3 regions of the Clostridium sp. CS1-1 genome follow, and region 2 is predicted to be linked to each of the others. Evidence: a T-box and tRNA genes for the amino acid it is inferred to sense, from the RefSeq annotation. Region 2 holds a T-box; the other regions hold tRNA genes.

The links. The T-box of region 2 lies ahead of serS (serine--tRNA ligase). A T-box ahead of a tRNA ligase gene usually reads a tRNA of that ligase, here a tRNA-Ser.
Region 1: it has a tRNA-Ser gene. The T-box ahead of serS (serine--tRNA ligase) is inferred to sense a tRNA for this amino acid. The anticodon was not compared.
Region 3: it has a tRNA-Ser gene. The T-box ahead of serS (serine--tRNA ligase) is inferred to sense a tRNA for this amino acid. The anticodon was not compared.

The regions. Positions count from the first base shown of each region.
Region 1 is NZ_CM148680.1:1,988,531-1,994,392, reverse strand. It holds gene AC0N0V_RS09290 (ketopantoate reductase family protein) at 1-910, opposite strand, end outside; gene AC0N0V_RS09285 (hypothetical protein) at 1,091-1,234, opposite strand; gene AC0N0V_RS09280 (Spo0E family sporulation regulatory protein-aspartic acid phosphatase) at 1,529-1,693, opposite strand; gene AC0N0V_RS09275 (carbonic anhydrase) at 2,205-2,585, opposite strand; tRNA gene AC0N0V_RS09270 (tRNA-Ser) at 2,762-2,852, opposite strand; gene mltG (endolytic transglycosylase MltG) at 2,990-3,991, opposite strand; gene AC0N0V_RS09260 (YcdB/YcdC domain-containing protein) at 4,275-5,862, opposite strand, start outside.
Region 2 is NZ_CM148680.1:5,010,232-5,016,093, forward strand. It holds gene AC0N0V_RS23820 (UPF0182 family protein) at 1-2,321, shown strand, start outside; gene AC0N0V_RS23825 (FAD-dependent oxidoreductase) at 2,526-3,917, shown strand; gene AC0N0V_RS23830 (DUF1667 domain-containing protein) at 3,937-4,287, shown strand; T-box leader at 4,379-4,572, shown strand; gene serS (serine--tRNA ligase) at 4,628-5,862, shown strand, end outside.
Region 3 is NZ_CM148680.1:3,365,344-3,371,205, forward strand. It holds gene AC0N0V_RS15730 (hypothetical protein) at 1-432, opposite strand, end outside; gene AC0N0V_RS15735 (hypothetical protein) at 499-669, opposite strand; gene AC0N0V_RS15740 (hypothetical protein) at 666-1,013, opposite strand; tRNA gene AC0N0V_RS15745 (tRNA-Ser) at 1,083-1,170, opposite strand; gene AC0N0V_RS15750 (hypothetical protein) at 1,312-1,824, opposite strand; gene AC0N0V_RS15755 (hypothetical protein) at 1,845-1,988, opposite strand; gene AC0N0V_RS15760 (hypothetical protein) at 1,991-2,128, opposite strand; gene AC0N0V_RS15765 (hypothetical protein) at 2,122-2,262, opposite strand; gene AC0N0V_RS15770 (hypothetical protein) at 2,348-2,560, opposite strand; gene AC0N0V_RS15775 (HNH endonuclease signature motif containing protein) at 2,597-3,223, opposite strand; gene AC0N0V_RS15780 (hypothetical protein) at 3,225-3,461, opposite strand; gene AC0N0V_RS15785 (hypothetical protein) at 3,489-3,833, opposite strand; gene AC0N0V_RS15790 (hypothetical protein) at 3,920-4,675, opposite strand; gene AC0N0V_RS15795 (Holliday junction resolvase RecU) at 4,648-5,148, opposite strand; gene AC0N0V_RS15800 (hypothetical protein) at 5,148-5,450, opposite strand; gene AC0N0V_RS15805 (dUTP diphosphatase) at 5,635-5,862, opposite strand, start outside.

The DNA of each region.
Region 1 (5,862 bases), 2.0 Mb from region 2:
TACCTTTTTCTATTGACTTGATTATATTAGTAAGCACAAGATTTATAGGTGTATCAACTGAATACTTTGCCCCTTCTTTTACAATAGCACCATTAATTGTATCTATTTCCGTTATTCTTTTGTTTAGGATATCCTGAAGCATAGAAGATTTGTTTTCGCTAGTTTTATAGGCAACTTCCATAACCTTTTTAACCATATTTCCTACATCGAAACTAATGCCTGAAGCCTTAGCTACTGTAACGGCTTCCTCAATTGCCATTCTCATTAAATCTCTTGTCTCTTCAAGTTTAAGAAGTCTTCCATTCTCAACTCTAAATATAGCAGTAAGAGCATTAATTCCGACGTTAACTATTAGCTTCGACCATATAAGTTCCATAACATTATCTGAAATAACAGTATCAAAGCCTGCCCCTGTTAGAATCCCCAGTACATTATCGATTCTTTTATCTTCTTTGCCTGCAACCCATCCAATATGAGTTTCTCCTATACCCCCATGCTTAATATGTGCTGGTCCCAGCATTGTTGCTCCATGAGCCGTAGTTCCTGCAATAACATTATGAACTTTTACATGTTTACATATCTGATCTATATTCCCGTAACCATTTTGCAAACTAAGTACTATAGTATCAGGACCTAAAAGGGCTGAGTTTTTCTCTAATGCCTTGCCAGTCATAATGGATTTAACAAAAACTATAGCTAAATCAACATATCCTACACCTTCAGCACTACTTAAGGCCTTTGGATGAACTACTATTTCTTTACCTATTTCTTGTATACTAAGACCACTCTCATTTATGGCATCAACATGATCCTGCCAGACATCAATTAAATATACCTCTTTACAAACCTTTGAAAGATAACCACCATATAAACTCCCCATAGCCCCTGCACCTATTATAGCAATCTTCACAGTTAATTCACTCCTATCTAAGATGATTTTGTATCTTCATTCTATATGCTAGAATTCGGTTTCACTTTTATTATATATATATTCAACATTTGTTAATAATTTCCTATTAGTATTATTAATTTTTTTACTTTTTCTGATACTTTAATATACAGCAATTATAAGTATACAAAAAGAGACCTATTAAGGTCTCTCATACTTTCTAATGGGACTGTATCTTGATTTACTTTTTTCACTTGGATCTATATATTCAAAATTTCCTTCTGGAGTTTTCCATATTCCTAGTCTAACAAGTTGTTTATGTTTTACTTTACGTTTATTAACCATTTATCTATGCACCCCTTCCTCAGTATTAGCTTGTTCCAAGAAAGGTCTTTTATTCATGCAATTTATATATCTATTATATTACCTATCGTAATGACCAAACAGCTATCTAATCTAGTCCAATTATAGTATATATACTTAGAAATTAATTATTACGATGACTATATAAAAATGCCTAATATAATGTTTAGTGTTATACAATATAATATAATTATACTCTTCAATATATGGTGCTAAATTTATAGAATTCTCATAGTTCCCGTTACTACAAAAATCGCTTTATTTAAAGAGATGAGGCTAGCATTCAATTGATAGTCTCTCTTTTGTTATACTTTGATAATACTCATAAATAAGCCTGTCCAATTCTTGGCTAAGTTTCAATACTTGATCCGAATATAAACATGCATTATCTTCAGTTAACCGATTCAATTCTTCCCTCAGTATTTCTATTTGTTCTTCCATTTCCACATCTCCATGTTACAATTTTAAACAACATTGTCAATTATATTACAATCAATTCAATAATTCAACAATTTAACATAAATTTAACATAAGACCCATTGTAAACAGTTAAGTAACAGATTTTGTTAAATAAAAATAAGTATTGTAATTAAGCTTATAAATTATCTTACATTTTCTTTTTGTTATATATCATTTAAACTTATTCAAATTTATGATTGTCCAATAATTGTTTTCACAATAAAATTTCTTCTATCTTATCCTCAACCTTATTTATTTTACAGTTACTAGAATTAATAATTTCAAACTTATCTGTTAGTTCTGTTATGTTTCATAGAATTAAAAGCACTTGAAGTTAACCAAGTGCTCTTTATTGTGCCATCAGCTTGTAGTCCCTATTGGTACACCCACTATAATAATATCTTATCACTGTTTTCTATTAAAGTCGTTCAGTATTTCCTTTTTAAGTATTAATCCATCTAATTATTTTCTATATATCATATATAACTACAACCTACATATCGATAACGTGTACATGCCAAAATTTATCAACCCATAGCCCAATTACCCTAACTGGCAGTCCCCATGATTTTACTATGCGTGTTGATGCTATTATGTCTTGAAAATGCTCACAATCACTAACAGGGTTGGCAGCACAATCATAATGTCCTACTACAGCAATTACATTGGAATTATGAGCCGTTATTGAAATAACAACTTTCTCTCTTATTCTTTCAGTTTGTACCCACTTACCTTGAGATAACACCTTATCCATCCCGGGTTCTGTAATCAAATCCACATAATCTACGCCAAAGTTTTCTTTTATCCATCTTATTACAGGAATTTGAATTCTACCATCAATGCAATTTAAAGCAGTTCCAAATCTCTTTTTCATTATACCCTCCAACTATTTTACTAACAAAATATGAAGGTTTCATAAAATTCGTGATTAACAAATCCTATTGGTTAATATATTTTATTAGGCCGTCGTGACTGGCGACCTTATTCCTAGTATGAGAAAATAAAAAAACAGCTAGCTTCAAATCCTTGAAACTAGCTGTTTTCAACACTTGGCGGAAAGATAGGGATTCGAACCCTAGGTACGGTCACCCGTACGCCGGTTTTCAAGACCGGTGCCTTAAACCAACTCGACCATCTTTCCATGTCCTGCTGACATTTGTTATTATATCAACTATTATAAATTACGTCAACACTTTTTAAAAACTTTTTTAAACTTATTATCTAATGGCTAATCACTCTAAAAATCAGATGAAGTCCTCACTCCATCTGATTCAAGTTTTACTTGATATACTTCTTAACATTTTTCAAATGCTCTTCATAAGTCTTACTAAAAACATGGCCCTTCTCTCCAGCTACGTAATACAAATAATCGTGGTTTTCTGGATAAAGTGCTGCACGTATGGATGCCTTACCTGGCGAAGCAATTGGCCCTGGTGGAAGACCTTTATATAAATAAGTATTATATTTTGACTCTACTTTTAAATCATTATATAATACTTTCCCAAGTGTTTTTTCACCTTTTGTTTTTGCATATATAACTGCAGCATCTACCTGTAGTGGCATTCCTTTTTTTAATCTATTATATATAACTCCAGCAATTCTACTTCTCTCTTCATCATCTGCTGCCTCCTTTTCTATTAAAGAAGCAACTGTTATGACTTCGTTTACGCTTAAATTAAGTTCCTTCGCTCTTAGAACATATTCCTTTGTAAAAACCTTTTTAAAGTCCTTAAACATCAATTTAGCAATGTCTAATCCATCTGAACCCTCAGGAATATAATAAGTTTCCGGGAATAAATATCCCTCTAATTCATAGAGAACATTAGGATTTTTTGATATAAACTCTGATGATTCAAGTTCACTTGCCTTAATACTCATAAACTCACTACTCTTAACCAAGCTGCTTTTCTCTAATTTATTTGCAATTTGATAAAGAGTGTAACCTTCTGGTACTGTCACAATAGAAAAATCTGATTTACCTTCATTTATTTTATTTATAATTCCTCTAAAGCTTGTTCTAGGCTTAATAACCAGGTTTTCACTATGAATTGTATTCTTTAATCCAAATATTTTAGCATTAATCATGAAATATGACTTCGATCTAATAATAGACTGTTGATTTAACTTATCCGCTATTTGCTCAGCAGTAAAGTTTTTAGGAACAATAAAATTTAATTCTTGTGTATTGGTTGTTTTACCATACTGATGTAATATATAACCTATACAAAGGATAAATATTACAACTACACTTATAGACATTTTTCTTTTAAATTTCTTCATAATTCTACTCCAATTTTTAAATCTCACTTTTATTATACATTATTTATAAACTTTTTGTATATAACAACCTAAAGCTTATTCTCAACTAAATTTATTGAACAGCGTAATAACTGTCTATATTTATTCTTGCCCAACACACATACTTTATAAAGGTTAATATTTATCATATATAGTAATTTAGAGAATCTTCACTTTCTCGATTCAAAGGCGGGATTATTTACAAATAAAAAAATCAGGATACAAATCTTTAGCAATCTGTATCCTAATCCTTATTTTGAATTATCTATTTTGATAAACTTCCAAGCGCTGAATATACAGCTTTAACTACCTCTGACATTGTAACATTATCCTTTGGTCTGATCTTACCAGTATTATTTTCCTCAAGAAGATTAAGTCCGCCAGCTAGTGCAAGATAGCCAGCTTTATCGGCACTTACTGCACTACTATCAGAGTATCTAAAGTTAAGTAATCCCTTTATTTCCGCTACTTTACTGTAACCTAATAATTTTACTAGGCTTTGTGCAAGCTCTTCTCTTGTAACTAATTCGTCTCCTTTAAATTCATCCTTTGAATCTTGAATAATCCCGTAACTTACTCCAAATTGTAAGTACTTATAATCTATTGAATCCTTTGCTCCCACTCCACTTGCAAAGCTGAGCTCTTTCATTCCATTCATATATGGATTGTAACCTTTCGCATTAACAAGTATTTTAATTAGTTGCAATCTTGTAATTCCACCATCCAATTTAAAATCCTTAGTGTCTATAATTCCTTGAGAAGCTAGTATTAAGGCTTCTTTTTCCACGGTACTTCCCTTGATTACAGCCTTAAATGTTTCCATATTGTTATCTGAACTTTCGCCATAAATGTTCAAGGTTTTTCCTGTGGATGCATCAACACTATTTAAAGGAGAAAATCTATTACTTATGGAATATACAAGTCCAATTTTAGGAGTAGCTTTATTTACATCTTTGCCTCCATTAAAAAGCAAGTATGTAAGTATTGGTTTGTTATCCCCTAAAAATACTTTCTTTGCTTCATCATTGCTTATAGTCTTCTCAACTGTTGGCAGGCTTAGCTTATCTTGCCACATACAATTAAAGGAATTTACTTCTCCTGTTTTAGTATCAATACTAACATTTATTCCATCATTATTATAGGACATACCATTATTATTAAAGGCCACTCCATCTACCATTCTACTAAAGTTAAAGTTTATATATCTATTAGCATAAATTCCACCATACATATAATTTTGATTATTAAGATTTTTTTGTTCTGTATTTATTTCCTTAATCTTCTGTGGGGAATTTTTAGCTATAAACTGAATCGCCTTGTCGTAGGCTTGCTCCCAGGTTACATTAGGTGTGAAATTTTCTTCTGGTTTACCCTCAAAACTAAACTTATCTACTCTTACTACTTCTTCTGTTAGTGCATTTATAGTTATTTGTCCTTCTGGTGGCCCATAGTTTTTATTTGTACCACTTTTCATATAATTAGCTGACCAGATCTTCATTCCCTTTCCCATATACCCATAGTTCTGTTCATCATAGTTTATAGAATCCAACTCATATCCGTCCCCGTATAATTCTTTTATTTTATTTTTTATTACCTCTTCAGCTCTTTCACTGCTTATCGGACTTTGAAGGCTTAGAATAGGTTTTGCATTTTTAAAGATATCCTCTTTTTGCTTATCGGTAATATTTCTTGATTTTACATTTTCTAAAGTTTCCCCTGTCCAAGTTAATGATTTTCCACTTACTGCATCTATTATAAGCGGTGAAGAAGAATCTTGAGTATATACTAACTTAGTTTTACTTTCTTGGGTGCCATTAGGCTTACTCATATAAGTGTTGTAGCTTAAATTCATC
Region 2 (5,862 bases):
ATCCAATCTTTAATTTAGATGTATCCTTTTATATTTTTAAGCTCCCACTTATACAGTCTATATATAGTGCTATGATAACTCTATTATTTTTCTTAGTGCTAATTACCTTTGTAACATATTTTTTATTAAGTGCTAAGGATAGGATACTTTCGGGTAGGAATGTAAGAAAAGGGTTCTCAAATGTTACTATTTTGAATAGTGGGATTACAAGGTTTGCAGGGAAACAATTGGCTGTTGTTTCTGCCCTTATAATGATTTGTGTTTCTATGGGTTACTTACTAAAAGCGTTAGGATTAGTATATAGTCTAAGAGGGGTTGCATTTGGTGCTAGTTATACAGATGTACATGTAAGCTTAATTTTCTATAAGATTATTATTGTGGTTTCATTAATTGCTGCAATTATTATTTTTACTAGTGTGCTTACATCAAGAGTAAAGCCAATAGTTATATCTATAGGCATAATAGTAGTACTAATTATAAGTGAAGGCGTAGTATCAGCAGGAGTTCAGAGACTTATCGTAAAATCAAATGAAAAAACATTAGAACAACCCTATATAAAATATAATATTGATTATACAAGAAAGGCATTTGATATTGAGCATATAAGTGCAAGTCCTTTTGAAGTGAAGGATAATTTAACAAAGGAAGATATAGAAAATAATAAGGATACTATAGATAACATAAGAATAAATTCATATAAGCCAGCTCTTGAGTTTTATAATCAAGTTCAAATTATAAGATATTATTATGGATTTAATGATATAGATGTAGATAGGTACAATTTAAATGGTAAATATAATCAAGTTTTTATAGCGGCAAGGGAAATTAATGGTCAGGCTATAGATCCAAATACATGGCAAAATAGACACTTAATATACACTCATGGATACGGAACAGTAATGAGTAAGGTTAATTCTGTAACTTCAGAGGGGCAACCAGACTTCGTTATAAAGGATATACCTCCTGTTAATGGAACTAATGCAAAATTAGATAACCCAAGAATATATTTTGGTGAAAAAACAGATAACTATGCTATAGTAAACACTAAAATAAGTGAATTTGACTACCCTAAAGGGGAGGATAATCAAACTAATAAATATGATGGTGCGGCAGGCATAAAGATGAATTTTATAAATAAGCTTTTATTTGCTGCAAATCAGAAAGATATAAATTTTCTTCTATCTAGAGATATAACAAGTGAAAGTAAAATACTTATAAACAGGAATATAGTTGATAGGGCAAAAAAAATAGCACCATTTTTAAGCTATGACTCTGATCCATATATAGTTATTAACAACGGGAAGCTTTACTGGATTTTAGATGCTTATACTGTTTCAGATAAGTATCCATTCTCACAACCTCAAGATAATATAAACTATATAAGAAACTCTGTAAAAGTTGTTATAGATGCAGTAAATGGAGAAACAAATTTTTATATGTTTGATAAAAATGATCCTATAGTTCTTAGCTATTCAAGAATATTTCCTGGGCTATTTAAAGATCCAAAAGACTTATCTGATAATATAAAGCAGCATTTTAAGTATCCTGAAGACATATTCAATGTTCAATGCAGTATTCTTGGAAAGTATCATGTAACAGATCCGGGAGTATTTTATAACGGAGAAGACTTATGGGAAGTAGCAAAAAATCAAAAACAAGTTGACGGAGAAAAGGATTCCACAGAATCTCCTTATGTAGTTATGAGACTTCCAGGCGAAAAAAGTGAAGAAATGATTTTATTGCAGTATTTTAATATGAGAAATAAGGACAATATGGTTGCTTTATTTGGAGCTAGGATGGATGGGAATAACTACGGAAAAATGGTATTATATAAGTTTCCACCTCAAAAAACAATTTATAGCCCTTATCTCTTTAAACAAAAGTTAAACCAGGATACTACTATATCTAAAGAGTTATCATTGTGGAATAAGGGTAGCTCACAAGTTCAATTTGGTGATACTATGATTGTTCCTATAAATAATTCACTACTATATATAGAGCCATTATATTTGAGATCCAGTGGTAAGAATAGTATACCTGAAATGAAAAGAGTAGTAGTTTCATATGGTGAAAAGATAATTTTAGCTGAAAGTATTGAAAGTGCTCTTGAACAAGTGTTTAATTACAAGGCTGATAATAAAGATACTGATAAAGGTACAAATGAACCTTCTATAATCAATGACTCGGAAAAAGCAGATAAACTTAAACAAGCAAGAGAACTTTATGATAAGGCGATAGATGCACAAAAAAATGGAGATTGGGGTAAGTATGGTGAATATATAAAAAATCTTGGTGACATTATAGATCAATTAAGTAAGTAATAATTTTTAAATGAAAATCTTAGATTTAAGATACAGGTTTAAAGTAAAAGTTATATGCGGATAATACCAGTATCATATTTACCTGGGGATATATTCCGATGGCAAAACATTAATTTGTAGCTTTATACTTTTGCCTGTATTTTAAGTTTAATAAGTTATTTATGATACAATAACTAATATAGGTCTTGAAAGGAAGGTTTGGATATGGATTATGATGTACTTATATTAGGAGGAGGAATAATAGGATGTGCAGTTGCCTACGAGCTTTCAAAATATAGTTTAAATATAGCGCTAATCGAAAAAGATTATGATATAGCTGATGATGTTGCTTTGGTAAACTCCGCCATAGTTTATGATGGAACTGAGTGTGAAGATACTTTAGTATCGAAATTAGAAATTATGGGGAATAGGCTAATTGAGGAGTATGCTGATAAGTTCAGCGTGGCCTTTAAAAAATGTAGTTCTTTAATTATTGCAGAAGATAATAAAAGTGAAGAAAAGCTACTTTATATGTATAACAAGGCACTAAATGCAGGTATAAATAATGTACATTTATTAGAGAGTAAACAGGTATATGAGATGGAACCCAACTTAAATATAAGTGTAAAGAAAGTAATATTATCTAAAAATACAGGAGTTATATCTCCTTATGATCTTGCAATTGCATATGGGGAAATAGCGTTCGATAATGGAGTGAATTTTAAATTAGAAGAAGAGGTTATGGATATTCAAAAAATATCTAGAGGTTTTAGGGTAATAACAAATAAGAATAAATTCACTTGTAATATGGTTTTAAACACAACTCCAGGGGAAAATTATAGTATTGATAAATCGAATAAAATAAGTAAAAATAGAAGTTATCTAAAGTATTTTTTATTGGAAAAAAATTTTAAAGGTAATTTTAAAAATATTATATCCACATTAGATAGAAAAGGCGAAAAAATATATGCTGTTTCTACATTACAAGGAGGATCTATAGTAGCAATAAAAACTGATGAAAATATTAGTTACGATGAATGTCTAAAAAAGATACGAAGTTTTATAGGAATGGTAAATGAAGATGAATTAAATACATTTTACGAATCGCCATTTTATAATGATACTTTAATCATAGATGATAGTCTTATTGATAAAGGATATATTAAAGTTACAGGAAAGCATTATGGACAGGTCACAATGACTCCAGCAATTGGAAAAATTGTATGTGAGACAATAGTAAATAACTTAAATTGTGTATTAAAAAAGGATTTTGTAGATAAACGAAGAGAAAGTTATAAATTTAGAGATTTATCAAATGAAGAAAGAAATAGTATAATTAAAATGGATAGAAAATACGGAAAGATAATATGTTATTGCCAGAAAGTAACTGAGGGAGAAATTGTAGATGCTATACGAAGACCCTTAGGTGCAAGAACTCTAGAAGGTTTAAAAAGAAGAACTGGTGTAGCTTTTGGTAGCTGTAATGGAGCACAATGTTTACATAAGGTTGTAACTATTTTAGCTAGAGAGACAGATAAAAAGCTAACTGAAATAGTTAAAGACTCCAAAAACTCAAAAATAATGGTATCAAGAATTAAAGAATTTGATGAAATGTAACTATCGGAGGAATTTAAAGTTGATTAGACATATTATTTGCAATAAGTGTGATAAACAATGTGTGTTATCCGTCAATGATGGTGATGATCAGTTAGAGTTTTATGGTCATTTATGCAATGATGGAATAAAATATGATGATATGAAAATAAATGACCAGGGAATATTTACAACATTAGTAAGAATAAAAGGAGCAAAACATAATGTAGTTCCTGTAAAAAGTAATAAGCCATTAGATAAAAAATTATGGGTGGAGTGTTCAAAAGCATTAAGTAGATTATATGTGGGATCACCAATAAAAGCTGGAGATATAGTTTGTAAAAATGTTCTTAATACAGGAGCGGATATAATTTGCACAAAAAGCGTAGACTAATATAACAAAAAATTATTTAATATTTAAAAATTAAATACAAATAGGTATTGACATAAAAAGTAAATATATATATAATTAAGTAAAAATTAAAAATAAACCTATGATAAGGCTAGTAATAGTATGAAAGTTTAAGAGATTCAGTGGTTGGTGCGAACTGATACTTTAATATTATGAATCCACCTTTGAGGTACTGTTAATTGCAGTTCGGTGATACCGTTATAATTTTCGAGTGAATCAATTTTATTGATTAATTAGGGTGGCAACACGGAGTCTTTCGTCCCTTTATAGGGAAGAAAGACTCTTTTTATTTTATATAAAAACTTTTAGGAGGAATTAAGTTATGCTAGATTTAAAAAGAATAAGAAATAATCCAGATGAAATTAAAACTGCTTTAGGAAATAGGGGGGAAGATTTTGATATATCAGTTATAGATGAAGTATTATCATTAGATGAAAATAGAAGACAAATCTTAACTGAAGTTGAGGTCTTAAAGAATAAGAGAAATGCAGATTCAGCTGAAATAGCTAAATTAAAGAAATCAGGACAAAATGCTGACGACCTTATGGCTGAAATGAAAGAGCTTTCAGATAGAATAAAACAATATGATGTAAAACTTTCAGAAATAGATCAAAAGATAGAGTACATAATGTTAAGAATCCCTAATATACCAAACCCAGCAGTACCAGATGGAGAGACAGATGCGGATAACGTAGAAATAAGAAAATGGTCAGAGCCTACTAAGTTTGACTTCGAACCTAAGGCTCACTGGGAAGTAGGAACTGGTCTTAATATACTTGATTTTGAAAGAGCAGGAAAAGTTGCAGGTTCAAGATTCACATTCTATAGAGGCTTAGGTGCTAGACTTGAAAGAGCGGTAATATCATACTTCTTAGATATTCACACAGAAAAGCATGGTTATGAAGAATTGTTTCCACCATATATGGTTAACAGAAATAGCATGATAGGAACAGGTCAGCTTCCTAAATTTGAGGAGGATGCATTTAGAGTTGCTAATAACGATTTCTTCTTGATTCCTACTGCTGAAGTTCCTGTAACTAATTTTTATTCAGGCGAGGTATTAAAAGGAGAAGATTTACCAATAAAACATGTAGCTTATAGTGGATGTTTTAGAGCAGAGGCTGGCTCAGCTGGTAGAGATACTAGAGGATTAATAAGACAGCATCAATTTAATAAGGTAGAACTTCTTAAGTTTACAAAACCAGATCAATCTTATGCAGAACTTGAAAAACTAACTAACGATGCTGAAGAAGTTTTACAAGAGCTTGGAATACCATATAGAGTAGTTAGAATATGTAAAGGTGATTTAGGATTTACTGCAGCATTAAAATATGATATAGAAGTTTGGATGCCAAGTTATAATAGATATGTTGAGATATCAAGCTGTAGTAACTTTGAGGATTTCCAAGCAAGACGTGCTAATATAAAATATAAAGAAACTTCTAAGGATAAACCACAGTATGTTCACACTCTAAATGGATCTGGTGTTGCTGTAGGAAGAACAGTAGCGGCAATTTTAGAAAATTACCAACAAGCTGATGGAAGTGTAGCAATTCC
Region 3 (5,862 bases), 1.6 Mb from region 2:
GTCTTCCTCTTTGTTTACTTCATCCATTAACTCTTTAATAATATCATCCTGGAGCGTATTGCAACATAGTAGCCCATTGATAGCATCCTCAAAGTCACCATATTCTAAATACTTGTTTAACCATATTTTCTCTACATTTTCTGTATTATACATACTTATCTTGCAAACAAATTTGCTTTCAATATCGTATACATAGAGATTGTTTTCATTTTTGTCATAACCTAATATTGGACCTCTAGTAGATAAGTATTTATATTTTGGATGTCTGAAATAGTATCGCTTACTATTTAAAAATTCTACAACTTCGCTCAATTTTTCTAAGTGTGTTCTAAATAGTTTAACTTTTCTTTCATTGATTTTATTTATAGTTGTTGTAAGTTCATTGATTTGGATTTGCTTTTCTTGTAGCTTATTTTTAACATCTTCGTTCATATTTGCGCCACCTCCCTTCCACATAATAACTTCTGTGTTAAAAGGAGGATTCCTTCTTTTGTCGAATTATATTCCTAACCATAATTGAATTAATACTATTGCTAACCCACCAATTAGTAGTAATGCTATTGCTGATTTATACTTGCTTTTAATAAATAAAAGTGAGGATAAAGTAAGTATAGTTAAATCAGCTCGACTCATGCTTTTCACAAACCAATATACTAATATGTTTTTCACCTTACTCTCCTTATAGCTCTACCTACTCTTTTGTAACTATCATGCTGCATCATCTTTTTAAAATCTACACATTCACTATCTTCTTTAAATTGCTTTAATTCTTCTATATATTTTTTATCTGAACTTATCCTTAATAAACTTTCTACTAACTTTGGATTTCTAGGAAGTTCTTTTCTGATAGCCAAATCTATAAGTAATCTTCCTTTTTCAATAGAATTGATATGTGTATGTGCTTCCTTGAAAGGTTTATTTATGTTTATTACTAAATAATCTTTGCCTACTGGAATTATTACATATTCATCTTTCTTATAGAGTTGATTCACTATCTTCACTTCCTTTTTCAAAATAAAAAAGCACCAGTATTTCTACCAGTGCTTATTTTATAATAAGGGATATTATAAGGTTGGGGACTATGGCGGAAGGTACAGGACTTGAACCTGTATAACCTATAAGGTTAAAGGATTAGCAATCCTTCGTGGCTACCAATTTCACCAACCCTCCATATTTAAAGGGGATTTTACTCCCCTAACTGTGCCACCAGTTTGTAGTCCCTGGTATGTAGTACAGTCTTTAATCCAATATTTTCATACTATCATTTTAACATGTTCAATATATCATTAAAACATCATCTTTTTATCATGCTTATATCAAATCTAATTTCATACCATCTATTCCAAATAAATTTATACTTAGTTCATTTATCATTTCATTTATCCACCTTCTAGCAGTTATTACACTGCAATTTAACTCCTCTGATACTTTTTCATATGTCATTTCCTCCATATAGAACATTTTTAAAGCTTCATATTTCTCTGGTGAACATAATTTATACTGCTTATTCTTAAGCGCTCCCATGGCCATATCAATATGAGCTATCATAATTAATGTTTTTGTCTTACTCTTCTTTATAGACAGAATATATAGTTCATCTCTCTCAACATCACCTAAATCTATAAGATCATTCTCTAGTTTAGTTACATCACTTATTGCATTTCTCACATGGCTTTTTAAATCATTATAGTGGTTTAATAACAACCTGGTATTATGAAACACTTTCTTCTTTTGCTCCTGTCTTTTCTCTTTATCATATTCTTTTATAGCTTCCTTTGTAGCCTTGCTTATCATTTCATCTATGTTTATATTATTACTCTTCATTATTGCTCGTCCCTCCTATTTTATTGTCCAAATTTCTTATTTAACCTACCCGCCTTTATATCTTCATATTCTTTCTCTGCTTCTTTGATATACTTCTCTAATTCAGGATTTTTCTCTATAGCTTTTTTAATTTCTTCAGCTGCATTTATCTTTCTGAATGGCATAATTACCTCCTAATTTTTATTCTCTCTGGATTTTCTAAGGTTTCATTTTCCTCTTTTGCCACCTTGCATAAAGCTAGTGTTATTACTGGAGTTATTATTATAAGAGTTATAAGCGTAACCATAAGTATTGTACCTAACATATCTCTTCCTCCATTCTCTCCACATAAATGTGATTTGGATATATTTCTATGTAAGCTCTCCCTACATATTTTTTCATTAGCTGAAGTCGTTCCTTAAAACTGCTATAGAAAATAACTTCAACAATTGTTAGCATCTTACTTTACCTCCCCAAGTTTCATTTGATTGTCGTTTGAGAATAGGATTTTAGTTCTATCCTCAAACTATAGTTGGATTATGACCTAACTTAAATATCTTTTAAACACATCATTGCCATCCTTAGCCACTTCAATTTGCCCATCTTTAATATAATGCTTTATTTGTTTATCTGTAAAATAATGTCCATCAACCGTTAACTTATCATGTTCCCATATAACAAATCTTTCAAAATCACAATCATATTGAACATCATATAAAACACCATCTTTATCTTTTATTTGAGTTAATCCGTTCATAATTTTATCCCCCCTTACATGTCGCATAATTTTCAATTACTTCACCTTAGACTTTCTTTCACTTATTTTTGAATATAAATCTACTATAATAATTCCAGTCCTTGTTAAATCAGCATCTTTTTGTATTAGCCTATATTGGTTTAATTTCAGTAGCTGTTTTCTAGATACAAGAATAAGATTATTAATATCTAAATTCTGTGGATTTCCATCACCAAATATGACAGCATGTCCTTCAGGAATTTGCCCGTTACTTTTTTCCCAAACCACCTGATGTTTTAATCTCCATTTGTTAGGTTCTTCAACCTTTACTTCTACATATCCATCTACGCTTATTCTCTCACTTCCCACTGGCCTATGGTTTTCTGGAGTATTCCCTTTCTTGAACCAAGTCTTTTCGCAACCTTTTGCACATATCCCCTTTTTATCTTTATTGAAAGGAATATGACCTTTATTAAATTGTCCTGTAAATCCTGTATTAATTTTGTATCTACCTATAGCTCCTTTAATCTGATTCATTGTGAGTTCTAAGTTAAACTTTTTATTCATAAGCTTTTGGATTTCCCTATAATGATGTCCTGGTGTTATTTCTTTTAAGTACTCCTTTTCTTCATCAGTCCATATATGAAGAACTGTATTCTTACTCCCTTTTTGCCTACCATTCATATTATTTACCTTCTAGCATAGTAGGTATTTCTGTATTTTCTCTACCCAATGTATCTGCCTGTATTTTTTTAGCTTGTAATACCAACGACCCATTTGCAATTATTTTTGATGCAACCTCATTCACTGCTTTTGCTCTATTTATTTCTTCAATAAGTGCTTCACCCTTTAAATCTTCGTCATTGAGTCTCTCTAACTGCATGAATAAATGGTTATTTAAGTCACCTAAAGTATTTTTCATAAATACTTACTCCTTCCTATATTCTCATTAAGTATTTTTTAACTCCGTTCTTAACCATGTGAGTAAACTTCTAAGTGTCTCAACTTCTAATCTTAAATTCTCCATAGCACTTATAGCAGTATAATAAGCACTTTCAGCTATGTCTCTTTGTAATCTTAATTCTGCTATTTTTTCATCGCCTCTTACTACGTCATGAATTAATGTTGCTGGAAACTTTTCAGCTTTAAGTTGTAATATCCTTCTAGCTTTAGCTATGCTATAGTTTTTCTTTGTTTGTGCTTTTTTTAACGCCAGTGTCTTTTGTTCTATATTCCCTTTAGTTAGTGCTAACTGTGCTACATTTAATTTTTCAATAATTTCTCCTGGTGACATTGCTACCTCCTATTTTGCACGTACAAGCTACTCTTAAATTCAAACAGCTTGTACGATACCTAGTATTTCTATTTATTTTTGCAATATTAAGCTTTCATCATTTCAAATACTTGCTTAATCTCATTTGCAAATTCATCTACTTGTCCTATATTTTCAAAGCATATTATGCTTCCCATTTCAGTTAACTCTACCCCATGCTCACAAGCTCTATATGTCCCATTTTCTCCTTTTAGAGTCATAGTAAGTACTTTTAACTTACCTGTATTAGTAATCTTTTCTGATGTTGAAACTTCCTCTGCTTTTTTAACTTCTTTCATCTCTTTTTCCTCCTCATGAAATATATATTCTATTGCTTCATTAACCTCTGGATCTTCTTCTTTCCTACTTTCTCTAACTTCCTGATATGCATTTACAACCATCGCCTTTGACATGTTAGGAAACTTGTATAATACAGCTTCTATAATATCCTTCCTACTCGCTCCAGCATCAATTGATGCATTTATTTCTTGTACTACTCCATCTTCTATTTTCTTCTTAGTCATTTCTATATTCCCACTCCTTTTTAGTTCCTGATCTAGTTTTACTGACTTTGTAAGTTCTTCTTTCGTGAAGTTTTCAGCAAGTTCGAAAATACTATCTATCTGATTACTACTTAATCCATGTTCATATAAAGATGCTGCAATCACCCTAAAGTAATTAACTTTTGCTATTTGCACCTTTTCATTTGACCTACCTTCAACTATTTGATCAATTACCTTTCTTTGATTAGGAGTAAACTTATTTATAATTTTTGTTGCATTTTGAACTTCTCTTGTTACAGCTCTATTCTCTGTTCTTGACACTCCTTCTCTCCTCCCAAAAACTTGTTTAAATCATATCTAAATCTTGTTCTTTTCCTCTCCCCAGGTATTTCAATTCCATTTTCAATGCACCACTGCACAGGTATTGATTTTCTTTCGGTTTCTTCTATAAACTTAGCTACATCTCTAGCCGACATTACATATGTTTTCTGTAAATCCCTAAAATTGAATATAAATCTAGGCCTTATATTGGGGTGGTTTATATTAGATAACTCTTTTAACTGATTCTGTCTTATGCAGCTTATAGGAATACTTACACCCTTGTGACTCTTAAGTTCTAAGATGAATAATTTATCTCTAGCCATTACCATAAAATCCGATATATTGCTTGGTGTAAATCTTGTATTTTCTCCACCTTGCCACGTCCCAGCACTATCTCTTAATCTATAAACCCAGCACCAATCTGGAATACTTTTCTTAAAGTCCTGTTCAAATGATTTTCCGGCATTTATCATTAGTAAAGTTTTCCTCCCATCTTTTCTCTAACTTCATCTTCTTTAAATCCCATACTGAAATACTTATCCTGAAGTTGCCTTTTTAGCTTTATATCAAGTTCATGACCATTCTTCCCATGAACGCCCGCATTTCCCTTATGGTGATTCCAACACAAATCTATGCAACTATCTATGGTTTCATATTTGTTTCTCTTGCCTTTCCCTTTTATAATGTGATGTACTTCGACCAGATAGTTTGATTGGCATAATTCACAAAATCCACCAGAACGTTTTTTTACTCCTTCATATACAGCTTTTTTCAATTGTCCCTCTTTCTGGACAAGTAGCAGTACTTTTACTACTTGTCCAATGTATTATAAAATTAATACTCTAGTACACTACTCTTGCAAAATTGCTTTAGAGCTATTTTAAGCCTATTCAATTTCATAAAATCTATTTGTGTTAGTAAGGCTTTTTCTTTCAATCCTGATATATATACGCTTAAATTTAATAGCCATCTACCTGTCTTTTATAGTTCACTTCATGTTTCTTTAAAAAAGCCTGCTCTACTTCTTCTGCTGCATGATCTAAAATAAAGTTTATTGCACATATACTAACAAATACTGCTTGCCACTCATCTTCCACTGCTGCTTCAAAGATTAAATTAAATACAGTATCAAGTTTTGGTGTAACTGCTCCATCTTCTATAAATTTCTTGTATTCTTCAAAACAAGC